DNA from 4 places in the Streptomyces sp. YPW6 genome. Region 2 is predicted to be linked to each of the others. Evidence: riboswitches for the same ligand, from Rfam matches in the RefSeq annotation. Region 2 holds a riboswitch; each other region holds the start of a gene.

The links. Region 2 has a riboswitch for cyclic di-AMP ahead of KME66_RS11930 (C40 family peptidase). Riboswitches for the same ligand answer to the same signal wherever they lie in the genome.
Region 1: another riboswitch for cyclic di-AMP. It lies ahead of KME66_RS21190 (transglycosylase family protein); the one in region 2 lies ahead of KME66_RS11930 (C40 family peptidase).
Region 3: another riboswitch for cyclic di-AMP. It lies ahead of KME66_RS02950 (LysM peptidoglycan-binding domain-containing M23 family metallopeptidase); the one in region 2 lies ahead of KME66_RS11930 (C40 family peptidase).
Region 4: another riboswitch for cyclic di-AMP. It lies ahead of KME66_RS06410 (M23 family metallopeptidase); the one in region 2 lies ahead of KME66_RS11930 (C40 family peptidase).

What each region holds. Positions count from the first base shown of each region.
Region 1 covers NZ_CP076457.1:4,765,108-4,772,167, reverse strand. The annotation lists gene KME66_RS21200 (septum formation initiator family protein) at 1-52, opposite strand, end outside; gene eno (phosphopyruvate hydratase) at 147-1,427, opposite strand; gene KME66_RS21190 (transglycosylase family protein) at 1,751-2,458, opposite strand; cyclic di-AMP (ydaO/yuaA leader) riboswitch at 2,464-2,642, opposite strand; gene KME66_RS21185 (transglycosylase family protein) at 2,931-4,004, opposite strand; gene KME66_RS21180 (cytochrome P450) at 4,181-5,461, opposite strand; gene KME66_RS21175 (nucleoside triphosphate pyrophosphohydrolase) at 5,518-6,522, opposite strand; gene KME66_RS21170 (SurA N-terminal domain-containing protein) at 6,776-7,060, opposite strand, start outside.
Region 2 covers NZ_CP076457.1:2,764,573-2,771,632, reverse strand. The annotation lists gene KME66_RS11950 (ATP-binding protein) at 1-749, shown strand, start outside; gene KME66_RS11945 (response regulator transcription factor) at 746-1,441, shown strand; gene KME66_RS11940 (C40 family peptidase) at 1,567-2,646, opposite strand; gene KME66_RS11935 (hypothetical protein) at 2,965-3,318, shown strand; gene KME66_RS11930 (C40 family peptidase) at 3,366-4,562, opposite strand; cyclic di-AMP (ydaO/yuaA leader) riboswitch at 4,561-4,716, opposite strand; gene pcrA (DNA helicase PcrA) at 5,019-7,060, shown strand, end outside.
Region 3 covers NZ_CP076457.1:653,409-660,468, reverse strand. The annotation lists gene KME66_RS02970 (aspartate aminotransferase family protein) at 1-1,129, shown strand, start outside; gene KME66_RS02965 (helix-turn-helix domain-containing protein) at 1,190-1,798, shown strand; gene KME66_RS02960 (DUF6126 family protein) at 1,864-2,037, shown strand; gene KME66_RS02955 (tyrosine-protein phosphatase) at 2,072-2,884, opposite strand; cyclic di-AMP (ydaO/yuaA leader) riboswitch at 3,328-3,488, shown strand; gene KME66_RS02950 (LysM peptidoglycan-binding domain-containing M23 family metallopeptidase) at 3,492-4,475, shown strand; gene KME66_RS02945 (SGNH/GDSL hydrolase family protein) at 4,637-5,476, shown strand; gene KME66_RS02940 (STM4011 family radical SAM protein) at 5,485-6,402, opposite strand; gene KME66_RS02935 (STM4012 family radical SAM protein) at 6,410-7,060, opposite strand, start outside.
Region 4 covers NZ_CP076457.1:1,462,160-1,469,219, reverse strand. The annotation lists gene KME66_RS06420 (pitrilysin family protein) at 1-611, shown strand, start outside; gene KME66_RS06415 (pitrilysin family protein) at 638-2,008, shown strand; cyclic di-AMP (ydaO/yuaA leader) riboswitch at 2,326-2,493, shown strand; gene KME66_RS06410 (M23 family metallopeptidase) at 2,508-3,323, shown strand; gene KME66_RS06405 (GntR family transcriptional regulator) at 3,504-4,211, shown strand; gene KME66_RS06400 (HPr family phosphocarrier protein) at 4,372-4,653, opposite strand; gene KME66_RS06395 (bifunctional GNAT family N-acetyltransferase/acetate--CoA ligase family protein) at 4,750-7,060, shown strand, end outside.

The DNA of each region.
Region 1 (7,060 bases), 2.0 Mb from region 2:
GCAGCCGCAGCCTGGTCGCGGTGGAGAACCGGTCGCGGTCCTTGCCGGCCATGTCTGCCCGCCTCCCCGTTACGCACGTCCGTCCCCGCACACGGTACGGGACCGGGTGCGGGGACGGGCGGAGGCCACCGGCCTGGCGCTGCGGGTCAGCCCTTGAAGCGCGGGAAGGCGGAGCGCCCGGCGTACACCGCGGCGTCGTCGAGGATCTCCTCGATGCGCAGCAGCTGGTTGTACTTGGCGACGCGGTCCGAGCGGGCCGGGGCGCCGGTCTTGATCTGGCCGCAGTTCACGGCGACGGCGAGGTCGGCGATGGTGACGTCCTCGGTCTCGCCGGAGCGGTGCGACATCATGCACTTGAAGCCGTTGCGCTGGGCCAGCTCGACGGCGTCCAGGGTCTCGGTCAGCGAACCGATCTGGTTGACCTTGACGAGCAGGGCGTTGGCGGAGCCCTCCTCGATGCCGCGGGCCAGGCGCTCGGGGTTGGTGACGAAGAGGTCGTCGCCGACGATCTGCACCTTGGAGCCGATGCGGTCGGTGATGACCTTCCAGCCGGCCCAGTCGTCCTCGTACAGCGGGTCCTCGATGGAGACCAGCGGGTACGCGGAGACGAGCTCCTCGTAGTACTCGGTCATCTCGGCGGCCGAGCGGGACTTGCCCTCGAACTCGTAGGCGCCGTCCTTGTAGAACTCGGACGCGGCGACGTCGAGCGCGAGCGCGATGTCGCGGCCCGGGACGTAGCCGGCCTCCTTGATGGCCTCGACGATGAGGTCCAGGGCGGCGCGGTTGGACTCCAGGTTCGGGGCGAAGCCGCCCTCGTCGCCGAGTCCGGTGGACAGGCCCTTGGTCTTGAGGACCTTCTTCAGCGTGTGGTAGATCTCCGCGCCCCAGCGCAGGGCCTCGGAGAAGGACTCCGCGCCGATCGGCGCGATCATGAACTCCTGGATGTCCACGTTGGAGTCGGCGTGCGAGCCGCCGTTGAGGATGTTCATCATCGGAACGGGCAGCAGGTGCGCGTTCGGGCCGCCGAGGTAGCGGAAGAGCGGCAGGTCGGACGCCTCGGAGGCGGCGTGCGCGACGGCCAGCGAGACACCGAGGATGGCGTTCGCGCCGAGCGAGGCCTTGTTCTCGGTGGCGTCCAGGTCGAACATCGCCTGGTCGATGAGGCGCTGCTCGGTGGCGTCGTACCCGACGAGCTCCGGGCCGATCTGCTCGATGACGGCGAGGACGGCCTTCTCGACGCCCTTGCCCTGGTAGCGGTTGGGGTCACCGTCGCGAAGCTCGATGGCCTCGAACGCACCGGTGGAGGCGCCGGACGGAACGGCAGCACGGCCCGTGCTGCCGTCGTCGAGGCCGACCTCGACCTCGACCGTGGGGTTGCCCCGGGAGTCGAGGATTTCCCTGGCTACGACGACGTCGATGGACGGCACGAGGCATCTCCTTCTGGGATCTGACACTGGTTGTGCAGGGTCACTGTGGCCTTGCGACACGAGCCTATCCGGCCCGGCCGCGTCCGTCGGCCGCCCGCCCGCCTCCTGGGACGAAAAAGGACCCAAGAGCCTGCATAACGGGGCAGAACTCTAGAAATCTACTGGGCGGTAACAACAAGAGGTGAACGCACGCGGCCCTCCGGACGCCCACCGCTCACGAAGAACCCGGCCCGGCGCGCTGGGGGGAAGAGCGCGCCGGGCCGGGAAGCCGTGCGAGGGAGGATGCCGCCGGACACCCTCCCTCCGAGGAGGAGAGACGGCGATTACTTCAGGTGGAGCTGCTGACCCGGGAAGATCAGGTCTGCGTCCTCGACGATGTCGTCGTTGAGCTGGAAGAGCTTGCTCCAGCCGCCCTTGACGCCTTCCTTCTGAGCGATCTTGCTCAGGGTGTCGCCGGACTTGACCTTGTACTCGCCGTCGCCCTTCTTGACCTTGTCGCCGGTCGGGGTGGTGACGGTCTTCTTGCTCTCGGCCTTGGGGGCCTCGCGCTGCTCGCTGCGCGTCGTGGGCTGCTCGGCCTGACGCTGCGGCTGCGCCTGCTCGGGCTTGCTGGCGGACTGGCCGGAGCCGCCGGGGTTCACGCCCGGGTCCACACCGTCGTTGGTGAGGCCGCCGGCGCCGGCGCAGGCCCAGGCGCCCGGACCCTGCATGTCGAGAAGCTTCTCGGCGGTGGCGATCTGCTGGTCCTTGGAGGCCAGGTCGGCGCGCGCGGCGTACTGCGTACCGCCGGCGGCGGCCCAGCTGGACTGCGAGAACTGCAGCCCGCCGTAGTAGCCGTTGCCCGTGTTGATGGACCAGTTGCCACCGGACTCGCACTGGGCGACGGCGTCCCAGGTCTCGACGGAGGCGGCGGAGGCGTTGGTCGCACCCATCAGCGGGACGGCGACGGCGGCACCGGCGACACCGGCGAGGGTCGCGAGACGGGTGGCCTTGGACGGGCGGCGGTGCTTGCCCTTGCTGTTCAGCAGCATGGAACGAATCTCCTCACCGACGCCTACGAGGTGAGCTGTCGGGTTCGGGCTGATGAGTTGCCCGGCCGTGCGTCCTTGCGCACGGCTCCACCCCAAGCCGGTCCCGTACGCCCCCCGGAAGGGGATCGTGCGGACCCGGCGGCCTACCTGGGTCCCCCGCTCCTGCCTACGGCGCTTACGCGTCTGTTCCCTCCGACCGACGGCAGGATTCGGCGTGACGGTCGACGGGGCCCGCGGTGCGAGCGGCTTAGACCGTAAACACAGGCAAGCCCGACATTCAAAGACGGACATAGGGGGCAATCGACTCGAACTCGCGGCAACCGATGGGGCGTTTCCGCAGGTCGGGGGCGATGTGCGCGAAGGGACCGGAAGGGGCGCGTGAGTTGAAGCAAAGAGACCCATGTCTCACTTACGCAAAGTGGACATAGGTCTCTTAACTGCCTCTGTTTTCGGGGTGTTTTCCCGAATTGACTCAGTTGGCGGCAGGCGCCTCGGCGGACGCGTCGGCATCCTGCGGCGCGGCCTGACCGGCCCCCTGCCCCTGCCCCTGCCCCTGCCCCTGGCTCCGCTCCAGCCCCAGATCCAGGTTCTGGCCGGGCAGGATCAGGTCCGGGTCGGAGCCCAGGAGGTCCTTGTTGGTCTCGTACAGACCGGTCCAGCCGCCGGGGACTTCCTGGGCGTCGGCGATCGCCCAGAGGTTGTCGCCGGGCTGCACTGTGTACGCACCGGCGACCGCCGCACCGCCGTCCCGGGCGTCACCGTCACCCCGCGAGGCGTGCCGGCCGGATCCGCGCGGCCCCTCCTCCTGCCCGGCACCGGCCTCCTCGGGCGCGGGGGCGCCGCGATGCTTGCCGCCCTTGCCCAGGGAGGCGTCGGGGGCGGCGGAGGGGTCGGCGGCGTCGGGGGCCTCGGAGGAGGGCGGGGCGGAGGGCGTCACCGCGGGGTCGGGGGCTTCGGCGCCCCGCTCCGCGCCGGCACTGTCCCCCTTGCCCGCCGGGCCGCCCTTCTCGGCCTTCCCGCTCCCGTCACCCTTGCCGCCCTTGCCGGACTCGCCGGCTTCACCGGACGTGCCGGATTCATCCGCTTCACCGGACGCGTCCGCGTCGTCGGTCGGGGTGGCCGTCGGGTCGGGGGCCGGCGCGGTGCCCGGGTCGACGCCCGGCAGGCTGCCGTCCACCGCGAGCCCCGAGATCACCGCACAGCTCGGCCATGCCTTGGGGCCCTGGTCCGCCAGGACCTTCTCGGCGACGGAGATCTGCTGCGACCGGCTGGCGAGGTCGGCGCGGGGTGCGAACTCCGTTCCGCCGTACGCCGACCAGGTCTCCTGCGAGAACTGGAGCCCGCCGTAGTAGCCGTTGCCGAGGTCGGCGCTCCACATGCCGCCGCTCTCGCACTCCGCGACCCGGTCCCAGGTGGTGGCCTCGGCGGCGGTGGCGCCGCTCGCCCCGAGCAGCGGGATGGCGATGGCCGATCCCGTCACGCCTGCGGCGACGACGATGGCGGGTGCCTGGCGAGGGCGGCGGTGTCTGCCGTTCGCGGAGCCCATGGGTATGCCTTCCGTGCGACTGACAAGCGAGTGACCTGAGCTCCGCGCAGCGGGATTACGTGCCTGCGTCGGTGCACCAGTGACGCGTGAGCACCATGCGGCCGACGCGTCGAACCGTGAACCTAGCGGGACTCGAACGTGTGTCACAAGTCGATGCAGCGCAGATCACGTAAAAGTCACAGAGTTGACAGCGTGTCACTTTCCTCGGAACGGTTTCCCGGCTCGAACGCGACCGGAAGCGTGCGCAGTCCGCGCATGATGAGCCCGCCGCGCCACCGCAAATCGGCAGGTTCTTCAGCAAGTCGCAGGTCAGGCAGGCGTCTCAGGAGCGTGGCCAGCGCGGTCCGCCCTTCGAGGCGGGCCAGCGGGGCCCCCAGGCAGTAGTGGATGCCGTGCCCGTAACCGAGGTGCTGATTGTCACTCCGTGCAAGGTCCAGTGTGTCCGGATCCGTGAAGCGCTCCGGGTCGCGGTCGGCCGCCGCGAGCACCACGAGTACGGGGTCCCCGGCGGCGATCTCCTGGCCGCCCAGGGTCAGCGGCTCGGTGGCGTACCGCCAGGTCGCCATCTCTACCGGCCCGTCGAACCGGAGCAGTTCCTCCAGCCCGGTCGCCAGCAGGTCGCTCTCCTCCAGGTCCGGGGACGCCGCGAGGGACGCCTCCAGCCGGGCCCGCTGCTCGGGGTGGCGCAGGAGCGCGTAGGTGCCGTTGCCGATCAGGTTGACGGTCGTCTCGAAGCCGGCGAAGAGGAGGATGAACGCCATCGCGGCCGCCTCGTTCTCCGTGAGGTGCTCGCCGTGGTCGCTGGCCCGGATCAGTCCGGAGATCAGGTCGTCGCCGGGGTTCTCCCTTTTGCGGTGGATGAGTTCGGCGAGATAGCCGCGCATCTTCTTCACCGACCGGGCGACCCCGCCGCGCGGCCCGCCCCCGTGCCGGATCATCATGCCCGCCCAGTCCCGGAAGTCGTCCTGGTCCTCGCGGGGAACGCCGAGCAGGTCGCAGATGGCGTAGATGGGGAGCGGGAAGGCGAGGTCGTGGATGAGATCGGCCTTCCCCTCCTCGATGAACCCGTCGATGAGCCGGTCCGTCAGCTCCTGCACGCGGGGCGCGAACTCCGCGACCCGGCGCGGGGTGAACGCCTTGGACACGAGCCGGCGCAGCCGGGTGTGGTCCGGGGGGTCGATGTTGAGCAGATGCGTCATCAGCTCCGCCTTGCGCTCCCCCGGAATCCCCGTCTTCCCCTTGGCGTGCGGCGACTCGGCGTGGTGGGCGGGGTTCTTGGAGAGCCGCGCGTCGGCGAGCGCCTGCCTGGCATCCCCGTACCGGGTCACGAGCCAGGCCTCGACCCCGCTGGGCAGCGCGGTGCGGTGCACGGGGCGGTGCTCGCGGAGCCAGGCGTAGGCGGGGTAGGGGTCGGAGGCGAACTCCCAGGTGAAGAGTTCGGGGGCGCTGTCGGGGATGGTGGCGCTGTGGGGGCAGGCGGAGCGCTCGGGGGCGCGGGTGTCGGGGCTGTCGTTCACGCCTCCTCCGCCGCCAGGATCGCGTCCCGGTACGCCCGGGCCGCCGCGCGCAGGGCGGCTTCCGGGTCGGTGCCGTTCGCCTCGGCGGCGACGGCGAGGGCGAGGAGGTCGTAGCCGATGGCGTTGCCGGAGGACGGGTCGCCGGTGGGAAGGGGGACGTCGAGGCCGGCCGTGCGGGCGCGGCTGCCGAGCTTCGCGGCGAGGGCCAGGCCCGGCTGGCCGAGCGGGACGCCTTCGGTGACCGAGGTGCGCTGCTTCTCGATCGCCTTGGTGCGCAGCCAGTGCGCGTGGACGTCCTCGGGGGTCTCGGCGGTCTCGTCGCCGAAGACGTGCGGGTGGCGGTGGATCAGCTTCTCGACGAGGCCGCCCGCCACGTCGTCGATGGCGAAGGGTTCGTCGGGGTCCTCCTCGGCGATGCGCGCGTGGAAGACGACCTGGAGGAGGACGTCGCCCAGTTCCTCGCGGAGTTCGTCCCGGTCGCCGTCCTCGATCGCCTCGACCAGTTCGTACGCCTCCTCGATGGCGTACTTGGCGAGGCCCCGGTGGGTCTTCTGCGAGGTCCAGGGGCAGACGCGGCGGATCTGGTCCATGACCTGGACCAGGTCGAGGAGGCGGGCGCCGGGGAGGTCGTACGAGCCGGGGAGCAGTTCCAGGTCCGGCATGGCCACCCGGCCCGAGCCGCCCAGGCGGGCCAGGCCGTCGGTGAGGGGGGCGTTGCCCTCTCCGCCGGTCAGGACGACCACCGTCCGGCCGCCCGCGCAGTCCGCGACCAGTTCGTCCGCGGAGGGGGCGGCGTGTTCGACGCGTACGCCCGCCTCGCGGAGGTAGGGCAGCTGCGGCTGGTCCGGGTCCGCGGTGAGGACGCGGTCGGCGGCGCGCAGGGTCTGCCAGGCCGGCCAGGACAGCAGACCGGGCGCGACCCGGTGGCTGGCGGTGAGCAGGACGATGCGGCCGGGGTCGGCGGGGGTCTCGACGGGAGTGTCGGGGGCTTCGGCGTTCACCCTGCGAACCTACCTCCGGCGGCGGACCCGGCCGGGCGGCGGACCTGCCTCCGGGCGGAGGCCTGGCCGGGCGGGGCCTGGCCAGGCGGGGCCTGGCCGGGCGGAGGACCCGCCTCGGGGTGTGGCCCGCCTCTCGTGGCGGATCAGGTCCGGCGGCGGACCCGCCGTCGGCCTGCCTCCCCGGCACGGATCGCCTCCGCCGTCGGTCTGCCTCCGGCCGTCGGGCTGCCTCCGGGGCCTTCGGCCCGCCCGCTCAGGCGCCCGTCGGCTGTTCCGGCGTGAACTCGGTGCGCTGGGTGATCCAGGGCGCGCTGTAGTTGCCGAGCTGCATCTTCTGGTCGTCCCAGGTGCCGAAGCGCGGGTTGACGTCGATGTCGAGGGCCTTGGACGCCTTCGTGAGGGCCTCTCCGACGACCTGCTGGCCGGCGGGCGTGCCCAGATCCGCGCCGAGCGCCCGGGCCAGCTTCGGGAGCTGGACCTCCTGGCGCATGTCGCCGTCGATCTGGTCCGGGGCCACCCAGCGCTGCTGGAGCATCAT
Region 2 (7,060 bases):
CCCTGGTCGGCCTGGGCCTCGCCGTCTTCCTCGTCGTCCGCGGCTCCGCCGCCCAGCTCGGCAATGTGCTCACCGCCGCGATCGCCGTGCTGACCGGCATCTTCCTGCTCGCCGGGCCCTACCTGGTGCGGATGACCCAGGACCTGTCCGAGGAGCGCCTGATGCGCATCCGGGCCCAGGAGCGGGCCGAGGTCGCCGCCCACGTCCACGACTCGGTGCTCCACACCCTCACCCTGATCCAGCGCAACGCGGACGACGCGGGCGAGGTCAGACGCCTCGCCCGCGCCCAGGAACGCGAGCTGCGCAACTGGCTCTACAACCCCGAGGGCACCGGCAAGGACGAGGACGACGAACCGGAGACCCTGGGCGAGGCGGTCAAGCGGGCCGCCGCCGAGGTCGAGGACAAGCACGGCGTCCCCCTGGAGGTCGTGGTGGTCGGCGACTGCCCCCTCGACGAGAAGCTGGCCGCCCAGATGCAGGCCGCGCGCGAGGCGATGGTCAACGCCGCCAAGTACGGTGGCGAGGGCGGGGCCGTCCAGGTCTTCGCGGAGGTCGAGGGCCGGACGGTCTTCGTGTCCGTACGGGACCGGGGTCCGGGCTTCGACCTGGACGAGGTTCCCGCGGACCGGATGGGCGTACGAGAATCAATCATCGGCCGGATGCAGCGCAACGGCGGGAGCGCCCGGCTGCGTTCGGTGCCCGGCGGAGGCACCGAGGTCGAGCTGGAGATGGAGAGGGCGGGCGAATGACCGAGAACACCGGGGCCACCGGGGGCCCGGAGCGGCGGGTACGGGTCGTGCTCGTCGACGACCACCGGATGTTCCGCACCGGGGTGCAGGCCGAGATCGGCCGCACCGAGGAGACCGGCGTCGAGGTGGTCGGCGAGGCCGCCGACGTCGACCAGGCGGTCACCGTCATCACCGCGACCCGCCCCGAGGTCGTCCTCCTCGACGTCCACCTCCCGGGCGGCGGCGGCGTCGAGGTGCTCCGCCGCTGCGCCCCGCTGATGGGCGCGGTGGAGAACCCGGTCCGCTTCCTCGCGCTCTCCGTGTCGGACGCGGCCGAGGACGTCATCGGCGTGATCCGGGGCGGCGCCCGCGGCTACGTCACCAAGACGATCACCGGCACCGACCTCGTCGACTCCGTCTTCCGGGTCCAGGAGGGCGACGCGGTCTTCTCGCCCCGACTGGCCGGGTTCGTCCTGGACGCCTTCGCCTCCACGGACGCCCCGCCGGTCGACGAGGACCTGGACCGCCTCACCCAGCGCGAGCGCGAGGTCCTGCGGCTGATCGCCCGCGGCTACGCCTACAAGGAGATCGCCAAGCAGCTGTTCATCTCGGTGAAGACGGTCGAGTCGCACGTCTCGGCGGTGCTGCGCAAGCTCCAGCTCTCCAACCGGCACGAACTGACCCGCTGGGCGACGGCGCGACGGCTGGTCTGAGACCGGGGGCCAGGGGACGGGGACGGGGGCCAGGGGCCCGTGCCGGCCCGGTACCGGGGCCTCGTGCCGGCGTCCGGTGCGGGAGCCCGGTGCCGGCGCATGGCGCCTGGCGCCGCGGCCCGGGGCTACGCCACCCGGGTCGCGCCCGCGAACGGCATCTGGTCGATCGGCGCGATGCGCACCGGTGCTCCCGGACGCGGGGCGTGGATCATCTCGCCGCCGCCGATGTAGAGGCCGACATGGCTGATCCCGGAGTAGAAGAACACCAGATCGCCGGGGGCCAGTTGGGAGCGCGGGATGCGCTGTCCGGCGTTGATCTGGGTGTAGGTGGTGCGCGGCAGGCTGACCCCCGCGGCCTTCCAGGCCGCCTGGGTGAGGCCGGAGCAGTCGAAGGCGTTCGGTCCGGTCGCGCCCCAGACGTACGGCTTGCCGATCGCGCCGCGGGCGAAGGCGATGGCCTGCCCGGCGCGGGAGCCGGTGGCCGGTGCGGGGCCGCTGCGGGCGGTGGAGCGGTCGGCGTGGACCGGGCCGCCGCCGTGCCGGGCGTCGGCGGCGCGTTCGACGTCGGCCCGTTCGTCGGCGGTCAGGGTGGCCAGCAGCTTCCGGGCGTCGGCCAGCTTGGTGCGGATCGCGGCGCGGTGCTCGCGCAGTTCGGTGCGCCGGGCGGCGAGGCGTTCGGTCTCCTCGTCGGCGCGGGCCTTGACCTGGGAGATCCGGGAGACCTGCCGCTTGATGTTCCGCAGCAGCCCGCTCTGCCGGTCGCCCGCCCGGTCGAGGTAGGAGGCGCGTTGCAGATAGGCGTCGGGGTCGGAGGAGAGCGCCAGTTGCAGGGCCGGATCCAGGGTGCCGGAGCGGTACTGCGCGGTGGCCAGTGAACCGAGCGCGTGCCGGGCGGTGTTGAGGCGGTCGGTGCGGCGGGCGGCCTCGTCGGTCAGGGCGTCGACGGCGCGGGTGGCGGCATCCGCCTTCTCCTTCGCTCCGTTGTACTTCTCGGTGGCGACCTCGGCGTCGTGGTAGAGCCGGTCGACCTTCGCCTTCACCTGGTCCGCGGTGGGGGCCGGTTCGGCGGGGGCCGCCCCCGCACCGGTGACCGATCCGGCGGTGGCGGCCCCGGCGAGCGCCAGGGTGGCGGCGGTGCGGGCAGCAGGGCCGAAGAGCGGGCGCTGCTTGGGTTTTCGATGAGCTGACCTGCGGTGCGCTGCCACGGGGGCGGCATCCTTCCTCTCGGCTGTCCGCCGGGAAACGGCGGCGGGTCCGGGATGGACGCTAATCCTGGCGAGGGGAAAAGAGTCGCCATGACAGGTATTGCCCTGATGTGACGTTTCGCCGGTCACGGATGATCGAATCGATCAAGGAAGTCGAAGGCGGCAAGGAAGCCGTAGGCGGCAAGGAAGCCGAATGCAGCAAAGAGGCCGAAGCCGTCAAGGAGGCCGAGCCATCAGGGGGGAGAGAGGCCGGGGGCGGGCGAGGAAGGCTTACCTCACTGAAGGGTAAAACTTTGGCCATGGCTAGGCTGCCGAGCCATGGACGTACTCATCAATGTCTTCGTCGCCCTGCACATCATCGGCATCGCCTCCCTGCTGGGCGGCTTCCTGACGCAGATGAAGGCCATGGGGTCCGGGGCCGCGCGCTTCACCCCCGCGATGCTGCACGGCGCGCTGACCATGCTGGTCACCGGCATGGTCCTGGTCGGCCTCAACCAGGCCGACGACCAGACCGTGAACAACGTCAAGGTCGGTATCAAGCTGGCGCTGCTGGTCGTGATCCTCGCCCTGGTCTACGTCAAGCGCGACGAGGAGAAGACGGGCAAGGGCCCGTTCATCGCGGTCGGCGCCCTGACGACCGCCAACATCTTCATCGCCACGGTCTGGACCTGAGGCCGGTCCCGGTCGTCCGGGGGGCGGCCTCAGGTCCGGACACCGGGTCACGCCGGGCGGACGCTCCCGTAGATCGGCATGTAGTAGATCGACTCCTCGCGCACGTTCGCACCGGGCTTCGGGGCGTGGATCATCATCCCGTCGCCCTTGTAGATGCCGACGTGGCTGATGTCGTCGTAGAAGAACACCAGGTCCCCGGGCCGGAGGTCGGACGTGGCGACCCGCGTGCCGACCTCGACCTGGTCCCAGGTGGTCCGGGGCAGGGTCACGCCCGCCTCCCGCCAGGCCGCCTGCGTCAGCCCCGAGCAGTCGTAGCTGGCGGGACCCGAGGCCCCCCACACGTACGGCTTGCCGATCTGGGCGCGGGCGAAGGCCAGCACCTTCTCCGCCTTGGCGGCGTAACCGCTGTCCGTACCGGACCCGGACCCCGTGTCCGTGCCCGTACCGGTGCCCGATCCGGATCCCGGACCGCCGCCGGAATCCCGCGCCGCCTCCTCGCGGGCCTGCTCCTCGGCCTCGGCCTTCTGCTTCGCCTCGGCGGCCTGGCGGGCGGCCAGCTTCGCCGCCTTCTCCTTCGCCTCGGCCTCCTTCCGCCGCTCCAGCTCCGCCAGCCGCGCCTTCTCCTCGGCGGTCAGCCGGGACAGCAGCTCGCGCGCCTCGGTCAGCTTGGCCTGGACGTCCTTCTTGCTGGAGGCGAGCGTGGCCTGCGTCTCGGTGAGGGTCTCCAGACTCTTCACGGCCTCCGCGCGCTTCTTCGCCGCCGAGGCCTGCTGCGTACGGAAGTCACTCAGGGCCATCTGCTGCCGCTGCGTCGCCCGGTCCATCAGCCGGCTCTGGTCGAAGTACCCCTGCGGGTCGTCCGCGAGGAAGAACGTCGCCGTGGGAGCGATGCCGCCGCTGCGGTACTGGGCCGCCGCGTAGGAGCCCAGCGCCCGGCGCGCCTCGTTGATCTTCTCGGTCCGCTTCGCCACGTCCGCGAGCAGCCCGTCGACCTTCTTCTGCTGCGACGAGGAGGCGGCCTTGGCCCGGTTGTACTCCTGGGTGGCCGTGCCCGCCTGCCGGTACAGGGCGTCGACCTTCTTCTGCACGTCCTCGATGGCGGGCTTCGGCTCCGCGGGCGCCGCCGTGGCGCTCTGCGTGGAGAGCAGCGTCACCGAGGCCAGCGCGGCCGTCGTCAGTCCGACGGCGGGGGTGGTGGTGCGCACCTTCGTGCGCGGCTTGCGATGCGATGCCAAGACCGGCATCTCCTTCCGTGGACCGCCTACCGGGTTAGCTGTCGGGTTCGGACGGAACGGAAGGCTGTCCTACGGTCCGCATACGGGAGTGCGGGCCGATTCACCCCGGTGCTGCGTGTGGGTCCCCGGTTCCGGACCGCCGGGGAGGCGGCGCGGATTCGGCAGAGGTGTCCGTCAGGCGCGGTTCGCCTCAGGGAGGTACGGATCACCTGACCGAGCACGCTAGCCAAAGCGCCCCACCGCTGGGAAGGACGATGAGCGATATGCCCGATACATTTTCGTGACCTGTCCGGATCGGAGGTCCGGCACCCCCTCCGACCGGGCCGTCCTTCACGGACCGTGGACGTCCGCTCTCCGTGCGTACGGGTGACGGGCGGGCGGTTCCCCGGGTCCCGGCGGCCGCTGCCGACCGCTTCCCGGCTTCGGCGGAAGGTTGTCGGTCCGGCCGCCTAGACTCGGGAGGCGATGAGCAGCCTCTTTGACGACAGTTTCCTGACCGGCCTCCAGCCCGCGGAGGACGGCCCCCCGCCGCCCCCCGAGGACCACGCGCCCGAAGCGGTGCCGGAGGGACTCTTCGAGGGTGTCTACGACGCGCCCCCGCCGCCCCGCGACGGGTACTACCGGGACGGCCACCCGCGCCCGGCAATCGATTCCGCCGGGCTGCTCGAAGGACTGAACACCGAGCAGCGCGCCGCCGTCGTGCACGCCGGATCCCCGCTGCTCATCGTCGCCGGGGCCGGTTCCGGCAAGACCCGGGTGCTCACCCACCGCATCGCCCACCTGCTGGCCGAGCGCGGCACGCACCCCGGGCAGATCCTCGCGATCACCTTCACCAACAAGGCCGCGGGCGAGATGAAGGAGCGCGTCGAGCAGCTCGTGGGTCCGCGCGCGGGCGCCATGTGGGTCATGACCTTCCACAGCGCGTGCGTCCGCATCCTGCGCCGCGAGTCGAAGAAGCTCGGCTTCACCTCGTCCTTCTCGATCTACGACGCCGCCGACTCCAAGCGCCTGATGGCCCTGGTCTGCCGCGATCTGGACCTGGACCCCAAGCGCTATCCGCCCAAGTCCTTCACCGCCAAGGTCTCCAACCTCAAGAACGAGCTCATCGACGAGGAGACCTTCGCCGGGCAGGCCGCGGATGGTTTCGAGAAGACCCTCGCCCAGGCGTACGCGCTCTACCAGGCCCGCCTCCGCGAGGCCAACGCCCTGGACTTCGACGACATCATCATGACGACGGTCCACCTCCTCCAGGCCTTCCCGGACGTCGCCGAGCACTACCGCCGCCGCTTCCGCCACGTCCTCGTCGACGAGTACCAGGACACCAACCACGCCCAGTACACGCTGGTCCGTGAGCTGGTCGGCCCGGCCGGCGAGGACGACGCCCCCGCCGAGCTGTGCGTGGTCGGTGACGCGGACCAGTCGATCTACGCCTTCCGGGGCGCGACCATCCGCAACATCCTCCAGTTCGAGGAGGACTACCCGAGCGCGACCACGATCCTGCTGGAGCAGAACTACCGCTCCACGCAGACGATCCTCTCCGCCGCCAACGCCGTCATCGAGCGCAACGAGAGCCGCCGCCCGAAGAACCTGTGGACCAACGCCGGCACCGGCGCCCGCATCACCGGCTATGTCGCCGACACCGAGCACGACGAGGCGCAGTTCGTCGCCGACGAGATCGACCGGCTCACCGACGCGGGCGACGCCAAGGCGGGCGACGTCGCCGTCTTCTACCGGACCAACGCCCAGTCCCGTGTCTTCGAAGAGGTCTTCATCCGCGTCGGCCTGCCCTACAAGGTCGTCGGCGGCGTGCGCTTCTACGAGCGCAAGGAGGTCCGGGACGTCCTGGCCTATCTGAGGGTCCTCGCCAACCCCGAGGACAGCGTCCCGCTCCGCCGCATCCTCAACGTCCCCAAGCGCGGCATCGGGGACCGCGCCGAAGCCATGATCGACGCCCTGTCGCTGCGCGAGAAGATCTCCTTCCCGCAGGCGCTGCGCCGCGTCGACGAGGCGTACGGCATGGCGGCCCGTTCCTCCAACGCCGTCAAGCGGTTCAACACGCTGATGGAGGAGCTGCGCACGATCGTCGAGTCCGGCGCCGGACCGGCCGTCGTGCTGGAAGCCGTCCTGGAGCGCACGGGCTATCTCGCCGAGCTCCAGGCCTCCACCGACCCGCAGGACGAGACCCGCATCGAGAACCTCCAGGAACTCGCCGCCGTCGCTCTCGAATTCGAGCAGGAGCGCGGCGAGGAGGAGGGCGCGGGCACGCTCGCGGAGTTCCTGGAGAAGGTCGCGCTCGTCGCGGACTCCGACCAGATCCCCGACGAGGACGAGGACGGCTCCGGCGTCATCACGCTGATGACCCTGCACACCGCGAAGGGCCTGGAGTTCCCCGTCGTCTTCCTCACCGGCCTGGAGGACGGCGTCTTCCCGCACATGCGGGCCCTCGGCCAGACCAAGGAGCTGGAGGAGGAGCGCCGCCTCGCCTACGTCGGCATCACCCGCGCCCG
Region 3 (7,060 bases), 2.1 Mb from region 2:
CGACGCCCAGCTCGCCGACCTCACCCGCTTCGACTGCCAGCCGCTGCCCGGACTGCTCGCCGAGAAGCTGCTGACCCACAGCCCTCACCTGGACCGCGTCTTCTTCGGGAACAGCGGCACGGAGGCGGTCGAGACGGCGCTCAAGTTCGCCCGGTACGCCACCGGGAAGCCCCGGGTCCTCTACTGCGACCACGCCTTCCACGGGCTCACCACGGGATCCCTCTCGGTCAACGGGGAGAGCGGCTTCCGCGACGGCTTCGCCCCGCTGCTCCCCGACACGGCCGTCCCGCTCGGCGACCTCGACGCGCTCCGCCGTGAGCTGGAGCGGGGCGACGTCGCGGCCCTGGTCGTCGAGCCGATCCAGGGCAAGGGCGTGCACGCCGCGCCGCCCGGCTATCTGCGCGAGGCCCAGGAGCTGCTGCACCGGCACCGGGCGCTCCTGATCGCCGACGAGGTCCAGACGGGCCTCGGCCGTACCGGCGACTTCTACGCCTACCAGCACGAGGAGGGGGTGGAGCCCGACCTCGTGTGCGTGGCCAAGGCCCTCTCCGGCGGCTATGTGCCCGTCGGCGCGACCCTCGGCAAGGACTGGATCTTCCGCAAGGTCTACTCCTCCATGGACCGGGTCCTCGTCCACTCCGCGAGCTTCGGCTCCAACGCGCAGGCGATGGCGGCCGGGCTCGCCGTCCTGGCGGTGATGGAGGACGAGGAGACCGTGGCCAACGCCCGGCGCACCGGGGACCTGCTGCGCGCGCGGCTGGCCGCCCTGGTGGACCGCTACGAGCTGCTGCACGAGGTGCGCGGCCGGGGGCTGATGATCGGCATCGAGTTCGGCCGGCCGTCCTCGTGGAAGCTCCGGAGCCGCTGGACCATGCTCCAGGCGGCCCGGAAGGGCCTCTTCGCGCAGATGGTCGTGGTCCCGCTGCTCCAGAAGCACCGGATCCTCACCCAGGTCTCCGGCGACCACCTGGAAGTGATCAAACTGATCCCGCCACTGGTCATCGGGGACGCGGAGGTGGACCGCTTCGTGGCGGCGTTCACCGCCGTCATGGACGAGGCGCACAGCGGCGGCGGCCTGATGTGGGACTTCGGCCGGACACTGGTGAAGCAGGCCGTGGCCAACCGCTGAGCTGTTTGCCTCTCAGGCAAGAAAATTGCCCCAGAGGAAAGATCCTGGCCCAATAGAGGCATGAAACCTCCGGACGAAGGGGCGCCGGACGAGCTCCCCGGCGTCGCCCCCCGCCTGCGCGACCTGCGCCGTGCCCGTGGTCTCACCCTGGAGACCGCGGCCCGGCGGGCCGGGCTCTCGCCGGCCCATCTCTCCCGGCTGGAGACCGGCCGCAGACAGCCCTCGCTGCCCATGCTGCTCGGGCTCGCCCGCATCTACGGTACGACGGTCTCCGAGCTCCTCGGTGAGCAGCCGCCCGAACGGGACGCGGTCATCCGCGGCGGCGGCTTCGAGGGGGCGGAGGCCGACGGCTGGATGTACCGGCAGGCGGGCGGCTCCGGCCGTGCGATGCAGGCGCTGCGGGTGCGCGTCCCGTACGGGGCCCAGGGCGACCTGGTCCGGGTGCACCCCGGCGAGGAGTGGCTGTACGTCCTGGAGGGCCGGCTGCGGGTCGGGCTCGGCGACACGGTCCACGACCTCGAACCCGGCGACAGCGCCCACTTCGACTCGCTCACCCCGCACCGGATCGCCGCCGTCGACCGCTCCGGCGCGGAGCTGCTCTTCGTCCATTCCCTCCTGCAGAGCCCGGCCGCCGAGATCTGCCTCGGCAGTGGGCCGCACCCGCGCTGACCGGCCGTCCCCGCCGGCCCCACCCCTTCACTCCACCGGCCACCAGGCCGACCGAGAGGACCGTCATGTCCGATTCCGAACACTACGACCCGCTGGGCCCCGGCCGCCGCGCGGACGAGGACCCGCAGGAGAAGCGGATGCCGCGCGGAGTCATCATCCGGCTCTTCGCCTATCTGGTGGCGGGCCACATCATCGCGGCCTTCCTCTACCTGCTCTTCGCGGTGGCCGGGAGCAAGTGACCGGCCGCCCCGGGGCGAGCGGCCGCCCCAGGGGTCAGCCCTCGTCGAGCAGCCGCTCGCGCAGCCGCTCCCGGGTCTCCGGGGAGATCCCCAGCCCCTCGGCCAGATAGCGGTCCGTCGATCCCCAGTTCTCCTCGATGGCGGCGAAGGCCGCTGCGAGATAGGCGGGCCGCGCCCCGAACAGCGGGTCCAGCAGCTCCGCCACCTCGGGCGACATACCGGTCCCGGACGGGTCCGAGCGCTTCACCTTGTACCGGCGGTGGGGGTCGTTGGACTTGAGGTAGTCCTCCTCGATCGCCTCCGGAACGACCCCGACGGCGAGCAGGGCGACCGCGATCGAGAGGCCGGCCCGGTCCTTGCCCGCCGCGCAGTGCATCAGTGCCGGGACGCTGTCCTCGGCCAGGGCGTGCAGGACCCGGCTGTGCTCGGCGGTGCGGTCCTCGATCGTCGCGCGGTACATCCGGACCATGCGGTCGACCCCCTTGCCTCCCGCCAGGACCGAACGCAGCTGCTCGATGTTCCCGCTGCCCACCAGGCGCCAGAACTCCGCGCCGTCCGCCGGGTCGGAGAGCGGAATGCTGACATTGCGGACACCGGCCAGCTCGATGTCGTAGCCGTCGAGCTGATGGTCGGCGGAGTGGCGGAAGTCGAAGACGGTGTGGAGCCCCAGCCCGCCGAGGAAGGCCGCGTCCTCGGCGGTGGCGTGCGCCAGATGGCCACTGCGGTAGAGCCGGCCGAAGGCGGTCCGCCGCCCGTCCGCGGTGGGGAGTCCGCCCACGTCGCGGAAGTTGCGGACTCCGGTCAGCACGATCTCGTTCGGCGGGACCTGCGGCACCTGCTGCGTCACGGGGGCTCCTGGGATCTCGGGCGTCGGCGCGGCTCTCCGGCGAGGGCGCTCCCGTGACGATACGACATCGATTCGACAGAAAATCATCACGGCTGCCTCCTGGTGCCGGGCGCCGGGCGGGCCGGGGTGACCCGGCGTCAGGAGACCCGCGAGCGACATGTCCGTATTGGAGCATTTCGCATAACGTGCCCCGTTAGTGGGGGAGATGGGATTCCAGGGGTGAGCGGGATCATATCCGTGACGGTCCGTGGTGAGAGGGCGAGGGGGTATTCCCGTTACTCGCACGGAAAGGCAAGATCCGTAATCCACGGAGTGTGACCGGAAATCCGGGGCGTCATCGAATCGATGATTCCACCGGGCAACCGATGGCTTGTTCCGCCCGTCCTGACCGGTTTACGGTCACCGTCAATCCGGACGGACCGCCTAATCCTGCCGCCGCCCGGAATTCGCACCCACCCACTCACGTGTGGCAGGAGCGGGGGAACCAGGTAAGCCGCCGGTCCGGAGAGATCCGGGCCGGCTCGGGGTGAAGTCGCGGCAACGCGACCGGGCATCTCCAGCCCGAACCCGACAGCTCACCTCGCAGGCGCCGGAGAGGAACTTCCCCATGCCCGCACAGGGTAAGCACCGCCGTCCGAAGTCCGGCCCGATCTCCCGCGGCGTCCTCGCCGCAGGGACCGGCGGCGCCGCACTCGCCCTCCCGCTCATCGGCGCCACCGTGGCGAACGCCGCGGACCAGGCCGTGCCGGCCGCCAAGCCGGCCGCCGCCTCGGTCGCCGCCGCGCACACCGCTCCCGCCGCCGCTCCTGTCACGTCGAAGGCCCCGAAGACGTACACCGTGGTCACCGGCGACTACCTGTCGAAGATCGCCGCCGAGCACCAGCTCAAGGGCGGCTGGGAGAAGCTCTACCAGGACAACCGCTCCGCGGTCGGCGACAACCCCAGCCTGATCCACCCGGGCCTGAAGCTGACCCTCGGCGCCAAGGGCTCCGCCCCGGCCGAGAAGTCCGCGGCCCCCGAGGCCGCCCCGAAGAAGGCCGCCCCGAAGAAGGCCGCGCCGAAGAAGGCGGCACCGGCCCCGAAGGCCGCGCCGGAGGAGGCCCCGAAGGGCGACACCATCTCCGCCGACGACTCCGAGGGCTCCGGCGCCTCCGCGCAGAGCGGCTCCTCCGAGGCCACCGGTTCCGGCTGGTCCGCCCCGCTGGCCAGTGCCAACGTCACCACCCCGTACCGCGCTTCCGGCTCCAGCTGGTCCAGCGGCTACCACACCGGCGCGGACTTCCGGGCCGCCTCCGGCACCCCCGTCCTCGCCATCGGCTCGGGCACCGTCGTCTCGGCCGGCTGGAGCGGCTCGTACGGCAACGAGGTCGTCATCAAGCACGAGGACGGCATGTACTCCCAGTACGCCCACCAGACCTCGCTGAACGTCTCGGTCGGCCAGACCGTCACCGGCGGCCAGCAGATCGGCCTCTCCGGCTCCACCGGCAACTCGACCGGCCCGCACCTGCACTTCGAGGTCCGCACGGGCCCGAGCTACGGTTCGGACGTCGACCCGATCGCCTACCTGCGTCAGCACGGCGTCTCGGTCTGACCGAGCGGCGGGAGAAAAGTCCGAGGGGTGGTGCGCGGCGGCGCACCGCCCCTCGCTTTATTCCGGGTTTACCGAAAACTGACCGGGTGGTCTATCTCACCCTCCGTCAACCCCGTATTACGGTCGCGTAGGTCACATCGGGCAATGCAGGATACGTCCTTGTGGCAGACGATTCGAGAAACAACCAGCAGCACACCATCGGGTCGTACGCGGCGATCGGCGACAGTTTCACCGAGGGCGTCGGAGACCCCGGTCCCGACGGGACCTTCGTCGGATGGGCGGACCGCTTCGCGGTGCTCCTCGCCGACCGGCTCCCGGCCCCCGACCCGGCCGGCCCCGCGGGCGCTCCGTACGAAGACTCCCCGCACGGGGACTTCCGCTACGCCAATCTCGCCGTACGAGGACGTCTCCTCGACCAGATCGTCGAGGAGCAGGTCCCGCGCGCCAAGGAGCTGGCCCCCGATCTGGTCAGCTTCTGCGCCGGCGGCAACGACATCATCCGGCCGGGCACCGACCCCGATGATCTCGCCGAGCGCTTCGAGCGCGCCGTCGCCGATCTGAGCAACGCCGTCGGCACGGTCATGGTCACCACCGGCTTCGACACCCGGGGTGTCCCGGTGCTGCGCCACATGCGCGGCAAGATCGCCACGTACAACGTCCATCTGCGGGCCATCGCCGACCGCTACCGGTGTCCGGTGCTGGACCTGTGGTCCCTGCGCTCGGTCCAGGACCGCCGCGCGTGGGACGCCGACCGGCTGCACCTGTCGCCCGAGGGCCACACCCGTGTCGCGCTCCGCGCCGCCCAGGTCCTCGGCCACGAGGTGCCCGCCGACCCCGACCAGCCCTGGCCGCCGCAGGCCCAGCGCAGCCCCTTCGACGAGCGGCGCGACAACCTCCAGTGGGCCCGCGAGTACCTGGTGCCCTGGATCGGCCGACGGCTGCGCGGCGAGTCCTCCGGCGACCACGTCGAGGCCAAACGCCCCGACCTGCTGCCGCTGTAGCGGGCCCCTCAGGGCTCCAGCAAGGGGAGCGCACGCCGGGACGGGTTCGGCACGACGAGCCTGTCCGGCGGCGTCCCCGTGCCGTATCCGGCCGGTATCCGCTCCAGGACACCGCCGGCGAACACGTCGTACAGCGGCAGCGACTCCAGATGCACATAGCCGATGTGGCAGTCGCACACGGCGAGCGGACACGCCCGTGGGCCGAGGGCCCGGCGGTAACTGCCGTCGTAGAGGTTGCCCAGCTCCGCCTCGACGAAGTGGCAGCGCCGGACCGTGCCGTCCCCGTCCACCGAGATGACCGACTCGCCCGTGCGGCAGGGCAGACCCGCCGAGCGGTGCGGATCGCGGCTGTAGGGGAAGAGCGGATCCAGCTCCGTCCAGCGCGCCGCCTCCGCGTCGGTGTACGTGTGGCCCTCGGCCGCGTTCACCCAGAGATAGACCGTGTCCGGCAGCTCCGCCCGCAGTCGCCGCGCTTCGCCGAGGTGCTCGTCGAGCCCCACCACCCCCACGCTGTAGCGGATACCCTGCGCCGACAGATCCCGGCATTTCCCCAGAAACCGGTCGTACGGGGTCTGCCCCGGGTGGTACGTGCACCAGAGCGCGATCCGCTCCGCGTCGGCGTCCGCCGCCCAGTCCGTGCGGCCGCTCAGGTTCGTCTGGATCGCGACCCGGGCGATGTGCGGCAGCCGCGACAGCTCGGTCAGCGCCCGCCGGTACCACGAGCGCACCAGCCCCTCGCCCCACGGCGTGAACAGCACCGACAGCCGGTCGCCCGTCTGCTCTGCCGCCCAGCCGGTGAACCGCTCCAGCGCCTCCCGGTCCGCCGTGAGCTGCGCACGGCTGTCCCGCCGCTTGGCGAACGGACAGTAGGGACAGTCGTAGTCGCAGGAGGCGAGCGGCCCCCGGTAGAGAATCGTCAGGTCCACGGCCCGGTCACTTCCGCTCGTACGCGGCCATCGCCGCCCGCACCCCGGGGGAGAACAGCGCGGGACCCAGCGCGTCGGAGTGGGCGAGGCCCGACGGCGACAGCCTGAGCAGACCGTCCGGCGCCGACGTGTCGAGCCAGCCCCGGGCCGCGAACCCCGCCAGCTCGGCCGGGAAGTCCGCGCCCGGATCCGTGCCGAACCGGGCCCGGTACTCCGCCACCGGCAGCCCCGCCGCCTGGAGCAGCGACTGCAGCAGGTGCCGCCGACGCGCCTCGTCCGCGTCGACGTACCGGCCGACCTCGGCCCGGGAGAAGTCCTCGGTGGCGGTGAAGTCGTCGATGATCGACCGGATCTCCCGCATCTCCACCGCGTAGTCGAAGGAGTAGTGGAGGGCGGACGTGTACGAACGGGCACCACAGCCCAGACCGATCATGCCGTCGGTCTGGCAGGCGTGGTCCGACGGGCCCTCCTGCTCGCGCGGGGCGTCGGAGCGCCGGAACATCCGCATCGACACCTGCTCGTAGCCGCGCGCCAGCAGATGCTCCCGCCCCACCGCGTACAGCCGCAGCCGCTGCTCGTCCCAGGCCGTCTGCTCCCGGGCCTCCGCCTCCGGGCCGGCCACCACCGGGCCGAGGCGGTGCAGGCCGGTGAGCGGGCG
Region 4 (7,060 bases), 1.3 Mb from region 2:
AAGTGGTCCACGAGGAGGTTCCGGCGCGCGCCCTGATGGCCGCCTACCGGCTCCCGCACGACGGCACCCGCGCCTGCGACGCCGCGGACCTGGCGCTGACCGTGCTGGGCGGCGGCGAGTCCTCCCGGCTGCACAACCGCCTGGTCCGGCGCGACCGTACGGCCGTGGCGGCGGGCTTCGGCCTGCTGCGGCTCGCCGGGGCTCCCTCGCTGGGCTGGCTGGACGTCAAGACCTCCGGCGGCGTCGAGGTGGAGACGATCGAGGCCGCCGTCGACGAGGAGCTGGCCCGGTTCGCCGCCGAAGGTCCCACGCCCGGGGAAATGGAGCGGGCCCAGGCGCAGTTGGAGCGCGAATGGCTCGACCGGCTCGGCACCGTCGCCGGGCGCGCCGACGAACTGTGCCGCTACGCCGTCCTGTTCGGCGACCCGCAGCTGGCCCTGACCGCCGTGGGCCGCGTCCTGGACGTCACCGCGGAGGAGGTGCGCGCGGCGGCCGCCGCGGCCCTGCGTCCCGACAACCGGGCCGTGCTGGTCTACGAGCCCATCGAGCCGGCCGACGAGGCCGCCGAGGGCGAAGAAGGCACCGACGCGCACGAGGGGGCGGCCAAGTGAGCGACGCCGCCGTGACTGGAGTAGCCATGGAGTTCCACCCGCAGCCCACCCCCGGCACGGCCCGCCCCTGGGCCTTCCCGGCGCCCGAGCGGGGCACTCTGCCCAACGGGCTGACCGTGCTGCGCTGCCACCGCCCCGGCCAGCAGGTCGTCGCCGTGGAGATCTTCCTCGACGCGCCGCTGGAGGCCGAGCCCGAGGGCCTGGACGGCGTGGCCACGATCATGTCGCGGGCACTCTCCGAGGGCACCGACAAGCACAGCGCCGAGGAGTTCGCCGCCGAGCTGGAGCGCTGCGGAGCCACGCTCGACGCGCACGCCGACCACCCCGGCCTCCGGGTCTCCCTGGAGGTCCCGGCCTCCCGGCTGGCCAAGGCGCTCGGCCTGGTCGCCGAGGCGCTGCGGGCTCCCGCCTTCGCGGAGAGCGAGATCGAGCGCCTGGTGGGCAACCGCCTCGACGAGATCCCGCACGAGCACGCCAACCCTTCCCGGCGCGCCGCCAAGCAGCTCTCCAAGGAGCTGTTCCCGGCCACCGCCCGGATGTCCCGCCCGCGCCTGGGCACCGAGGAGACGGTCCGGCGGATCGACGCGGCCGCCGTGCGCGCCTTCTTCGAGGCCCACATCCGCCCGTCCACCGCCACCGCCGTGATCGTCGGCGACCTGACCGGCATCGACCTCGACGCCCTGCTGGCGGAGACCCTCGGCGACTGGTCCGGCAACACCGCCCAGGCCCGGCCGGTGCCGCCGATCACCGCGGACGACACCGGCCGCGTCGTCGTCGTGGACCGCCCCGGCGCGGTCCAGACACAGCTGCTGATCGGTCGCATCGGCGCCGACCGGCACGAGCGCGTGTGGCCCGCTCAGGTGCTCGGCACGTACTGCCTGGGCGGCACCCTCACCTCCCGGCTGGACCGGGTGCTGCGCGAGGAGAAGGGCTACACCTACGGTGTGCGCGCCTTCAGCCAGGTGCTGCGCTCCTCCGGCCCGGACTCGGGCGGCGCGGCGATGCTCGCGATCAGCGGCTCGGTGGACACGGAGTCCACCGGACCGGCCCTGGAGGACCTCTGGAAGGTCCTGCGGACGCTGGCCGCCGAGGGGCTGACCGACGCCGAGCGGGAGACGGCCGTGCAGAACCTGGTGGGTGTCGCCCCGCTGAAGTTCGAGACCGCCGCCTCCGTCGCGAGCACCCTGGCCGATCAGGTCGAGCAGCACCTCCCCGACGACTACCAGGCCCACCTCTACGCCCGGCTCGCCGAGACGGGCACCGTGGAGGCGACCGCCGCCGTGGTCAACGCCTTCCCGGTGGACCGCCTGGTCACGGTCCTCGTGGGGGACGCCGCGCAGATCGCCGAGCCGGTGAAGGCCCTCGGGATCGGAGAGGTGACCGTCGTCACCGGCTGACTCCCCGCCCCGCACGGCCGTCCGGGGGCGACCCGGACGAGCCCGGCGATGAGCCCGCCCGGCCCCGGTGGTGAACCCGCGCGAAGCCTGCCGTGAACCTGTGCGACCCCTGCCGTGAACAGGACCCCGACGAAAGAGTTTTCGTCGGGGTCCTGAGCTTTGGTGCGCTTGGTCCCTTTTGGTCCTCTTTGTTGGCTTGGTTGCCTGTCTGCCCTGTGGGATGTGCGACAAATCCCCTTGTCCGTTTGGTGATGGGAAGTCGCCCCGCCTAGCGTCGGCCCGGCTGTCCGTCACCCGTATGCCGCAGCCGCGGCGCCGGGCAGTCATCGCCGAGTCCCCGTCAGGCGCGAGCCTGGGGAGCCGGGGACCCACGCAGTCCCTGGGGTGAATCGGGGGCCCGTACCGCGCAACCGGCGCGGGCATCCGTAGGAGACCTTCCTGCTCCGAACCCGTCAGCTAACCCGGTAGGCGAGAAGGAAGGAAAGGAACCAGCCCCTCCATGGCGTTCACCCGTGCCACCGGGAAGCACCGTGCCCCGAGCCGCCTCACGCGCCGGAGCGTCCGGGCCGCAGGCATCGCGGCCCTGGCCACCACCGGAGTCCTCGGCTCGCTGTCCTCCCCGGCCCTCGCCGCGGACACCGAGGCCACCAAGGTCGCCGACACCGGCCTCACCCAGGCTCTGTCCCTCGACGCCGCCCTCGCCGAGCAGATCGACGCACAGGCCGACGCCCAGCAGCGGCAGGCCGACGCGGCCGCCAAGGCCAAGGCCAAGGCCGCCGCCGAGGCCCGCGAGAAGGCCGCCAAGGCCAAGGCGAAGGCCGAGGCCGAGCGCAAGGCCGAAGCCCGCGCCAAGGAGATCCGCGAGGAGAAGGCCCGTGCCGCCCGCGCCGCCGAGCGCGCCCGGCTGAACGCCTTCCACCTCCCGGTCGCCGGCTCCCACGTCACCACCGGCTACAACGCGGGCGGCTCCCTCTGGTCCTCCGGCAGCCACTCCGGCGTGGACTTCCAGGCCGCGTCCGGCAGTTCCGTCGTCGCCGTCGGCGCCGGTACCGTCGTCGAGGCCGGCTGGGGCGGTGCGTACGGCAACAACATCGTGCTCCGGATGGCGGACGGCACCTACACCCAGTACGGCCACCTCTCCTCCATCGGCGTCTCCGTCGGCCAGAGCGTCTCCTCCGGCCAGCAGATCGGCCTCTCCGGCTCCACGGGCAACTCCACCGGCCCGCACCTGCACTTCGAGGCCCGCACCACCCCCGACTACGGCTCCGACATGGACCCCGTCGCCTACCTGCGCTCCCACGGTCTGAACGTCTGACCCACCCCGCGCCACCCACCGTCCGAAGGCCCCGGCACCCGCCCGGGGCCTTCGGGCATTCCCGCGTGAAGATATCCCTCGATTCCGGCCTGCCATCGGAAATTCCAGCGGATTGTCATAGAGTCACGGAACAGACGTCGGGCGGCCGCGTTTCGCGGGGATCAAGGCGGAGGTTCGGATATGCGCATTCCCGCGCATTCGGTATGCACGGCAATCCGTGACGACATCGTCTCCGGTGTCTACGAGCGCGGCAGCCGCCTCACCGAGGAGCTGCTGGCCCGCCGCTACGGGGTCTCCCGGGTCCCGGTCCGCGAGGCGCTGCGCACACTGGAGTCCGAGGGTTTCGTGGTCACCCGCAGACATGCCGGCGCCTGTGTCGCCGAGCCCACCGCGCAGGAGGCCGCCGACCTCCTGGAGGTGCGGATGCTCCTGGAGCCGCTGGGGGCGGCCCGCGCCGCCCACCGCCGCACCGAGGCCCACCTCAAGGTGCTCCGCGGTCTGGTCAGGCTGGGCCAGGAGCGGGCCCGCCGGGGTGAGGGGGAGGATCTGCGCTCGCTGGGCGGCTGGTTCCACGAGACCCTCGCCCAGGCCTCAGGCAGTCCCGGGCTCATCGCGCTGCTCACCCAGCTCCGGCACAAGATCGCCTGGATGTACCTGGTCGAGCAGCCGGTCAGGCCGGTCGAGTCCTGGGCCGAGCGCGGTGCGATCGTGGACGCCGTGGCGCGCGGCGACGCCGAACGCGCGAGGGCGCTCACCGCCCAGCACGCGGAACGCTCCACCGCCGAGCACCGGCTCCGCCGCCCGGATCTCGCGGCGCGCCGCACCGCTCCCGTTCCTCCGGTGAGGAGTTCGCAACACGGCGTAAACACGGCGGGTGTCCGGCATTAACAGAAGCGCCGTATACAAAGAAGAGTAATTCCGAAGTGCGCTTTCGTGCTGCCCGCATTTTCGAGAAACGGCTCTTTCCCGAAAGCGAAAGAGCCGTGACCCCTTCACGAGGTCACGGCTCTCGCGCGGGTCGCATCCGGACGGACCGGAGGCGGAGGGGTCAGACGGTCTCCGGGAGCTCTTCCAGGCCCTCGGCGACCAGCTTCGCCAGCCGGTCCAGGGCGGCCTCGGCGTCGTCCGCGTCGGACGCGAGCACGATCTCCTCGCCACCCTGCGCGCCCAGGCCGAGCACGGCCAGCATGGAGGCGGCGTTCACCGGGTTGCCGTCGGCCTTGGCGATCGTCACGGGGACGCCGGAGGCCGTGGCGGCACGGACGAAGATGGAAGCGGGGCGGGCGTGCAGGCCCTCGGCCCAACCGACGTTTACGCGGCGCTCAGCCATGGTTCTGCCCTTCACATATCAACGGTTGTCTAGACCAGTCTCTCATGCGGTGCGTGGTGCTGTGCCCGGCCTCCGGTCCGGCCGTAGGCTTTGGCCATGGAGCCCACGCCGGAACAGCGTCCGCATCTCGCGTACCCCGACCACTGGGAAGCGGACGTGGTGCTCCGTGACGGGGGCACCGCACGCATCAGGCCGATCACCACGGACGACGCCGAGCGACTGGTCAGCTTCTACGAGCAGGTGTCCGACGAGTCGAAGTACTACCGCTTCTTCGCCCCGTATCCCCGCCTATCGGACCGGGACGTGCACCGCTTCACCCATCACGACTACGTCGACCGGGTGGGACTGGCCGTCACGACCGGCGGCGAGTTCATCGGGACCGTCCGCTACGACCGCATCGACGACCGGGGCCGCCCCGCCTCCGCCCCCGCCGACGAGGCCGAGGTCGCCTTCCTCGTGCAGGACGCCCACCAGGGCCGCGGGGTCGCCTCGGCGCTGCTGGAACACATCGCCGCGGTCGCCCGCGAGCGCGGCATCCGGCGCTTCGCCGCCGAGGTGCTCCCCGCCAACAACAAGATGATCAAGGTGTTCCGGGACGCCGGGTACACCCAGCGGCGCAGCTTCGAGGACGGCTCCGTCCACCTCACCCTCGACCTCGAACCCACCGAGAAGTCCCTCGCCGTCCAGCGCGGCCGCGAACAGCGCGCCGAGGCCCGCTCGGTGCAGCGCCTCCTCGCGCCCGGTTCCGTCGCGGTCATCGGCACCGGCCGCACCCCCGGTGGAGTGGGCCGCACGGTCCTGCGCAACCTCCTCGCCGCCGGCTACACCGGCCGCGCCTACGCGGTGAACCGCGCCTTCGACGAGGGCCCGGCCACGCTCGACGGGGTCCCCGCCCACCGCTCGCTCGGCGAGATCGACGAACAGATCGACCTCGCCGTCATCGCCGTCCCCGCCCACCGGGTGCCCGAAGCCGTCGCCGACTGCGGCGAACACGGCGTCCAGGGTCTGGTCGTCCTCTCCGCCGGTTACGCCGAGCGGGGCGCCGAGGGCCGCGCGCTCCAGCGCGAACTGGTCCGCCAGGCCCGCTCGTACGGCATGCGGATCATCGGCCCGAACGCCTTCGGCATCATCAACACCGCCGACACCGTCCGGCTGAACGCCTCCCTCGCCCCCGAGTCGCCCGCCCGCGGCCGGATCGGCCTGTTCACGCAGTCCGGCGCGATCGGCATCGCCCTGCTCTCCGGCCTCCACCGGCGCGGCGCGGGCCTGTCCTCGTTCATCTCGGCGGGCAACCGGGCCGACGTCTCCGGCAACGACTTCCTCCAGTACTCCTTCGAGGACCCGGACACCGACGTCGCCCTGCTCTACCTCGAATCGCTCGGCAACCCCCGCAAGTTCACCCGCCTCGCCCGCCGCACCGCCGCCGTCAAGCCCGTCGTCGTGGTCAAGGGCGCCCGGCACAGCGGCACCAACCCGCCCGGCCACGCCGTCCCGGTCAGCCGCATCCCCGACACCACGGTCTCCGCGCTGATGCGCCAGGCCGGTGTCATCCGGGTCGACACCGTGACCGAGATGGTCGACGCCGGGCTCCTGCTGGCCGGCCAGCCCCTCCCGGCCGGCCCCCGGGTCGCCATCCTCGGCAACTCGGAGTCCCTCGGTCTGCTGACGTACGACGCCTGCCTCGCCGAGGGGCTGCGCCCGCGCCCGCCGGTCGACCTCACCACCGCCGCCTCCCCGCAGGACTTCCGCGAGGCCCTGGCCGAGGCGCTGGCGGACGGGACCTGCGACGCCGTGATCGTCACCGCCATCCCGTGGGTGGGGGAGAACGGGGAGGCCGAGACCGGCGACGGCGAGGTGCTGGCCCAGGCCCTGACCGGGGCGGTGGCCGGGGGATCGGCCAAGCCGGTGGCCGTCGTCCACGTCGAGATCGGCGGCCTCGCCGAGGCCCTGGCCGCCGCGAGCAGCACGGTGGCGCCCCGTCCCCGGACCACCGCGCCCCGGACAGCATCCCCGGAACCAGCCGCGGACCGTGCCTCGACCACGACCACGACCACGACCCCGGACGGGACCGCGACCACCACCCCGGCGACGCCCGCAGCCCGGACGGGGTCCACCGCGCCCGGAACGGCGACCACCCCGGCAGCCCCCGGAACGCCGACGGCTCACCCCGCCTCTCGCCGTGCCACCGCTGTGCCGGTCCCCGGAACGGCGACCTCCACGACACCTGCCTCCGGAACGCCGACCCCCGCGACGCCCACATCCGGAACAGCGACCTCCGCAAGGCCCGCACCCGAAGCCGCAGCGCCCGAAGCTCCGCCCCGCCCCGGCCGCATCCCCGCCTACCCTGCCGCCGAACGTGCCGTGCGCGCTCTCGCCGAGGCCGTGAAGTACGCCCAGTGGCGGCGGC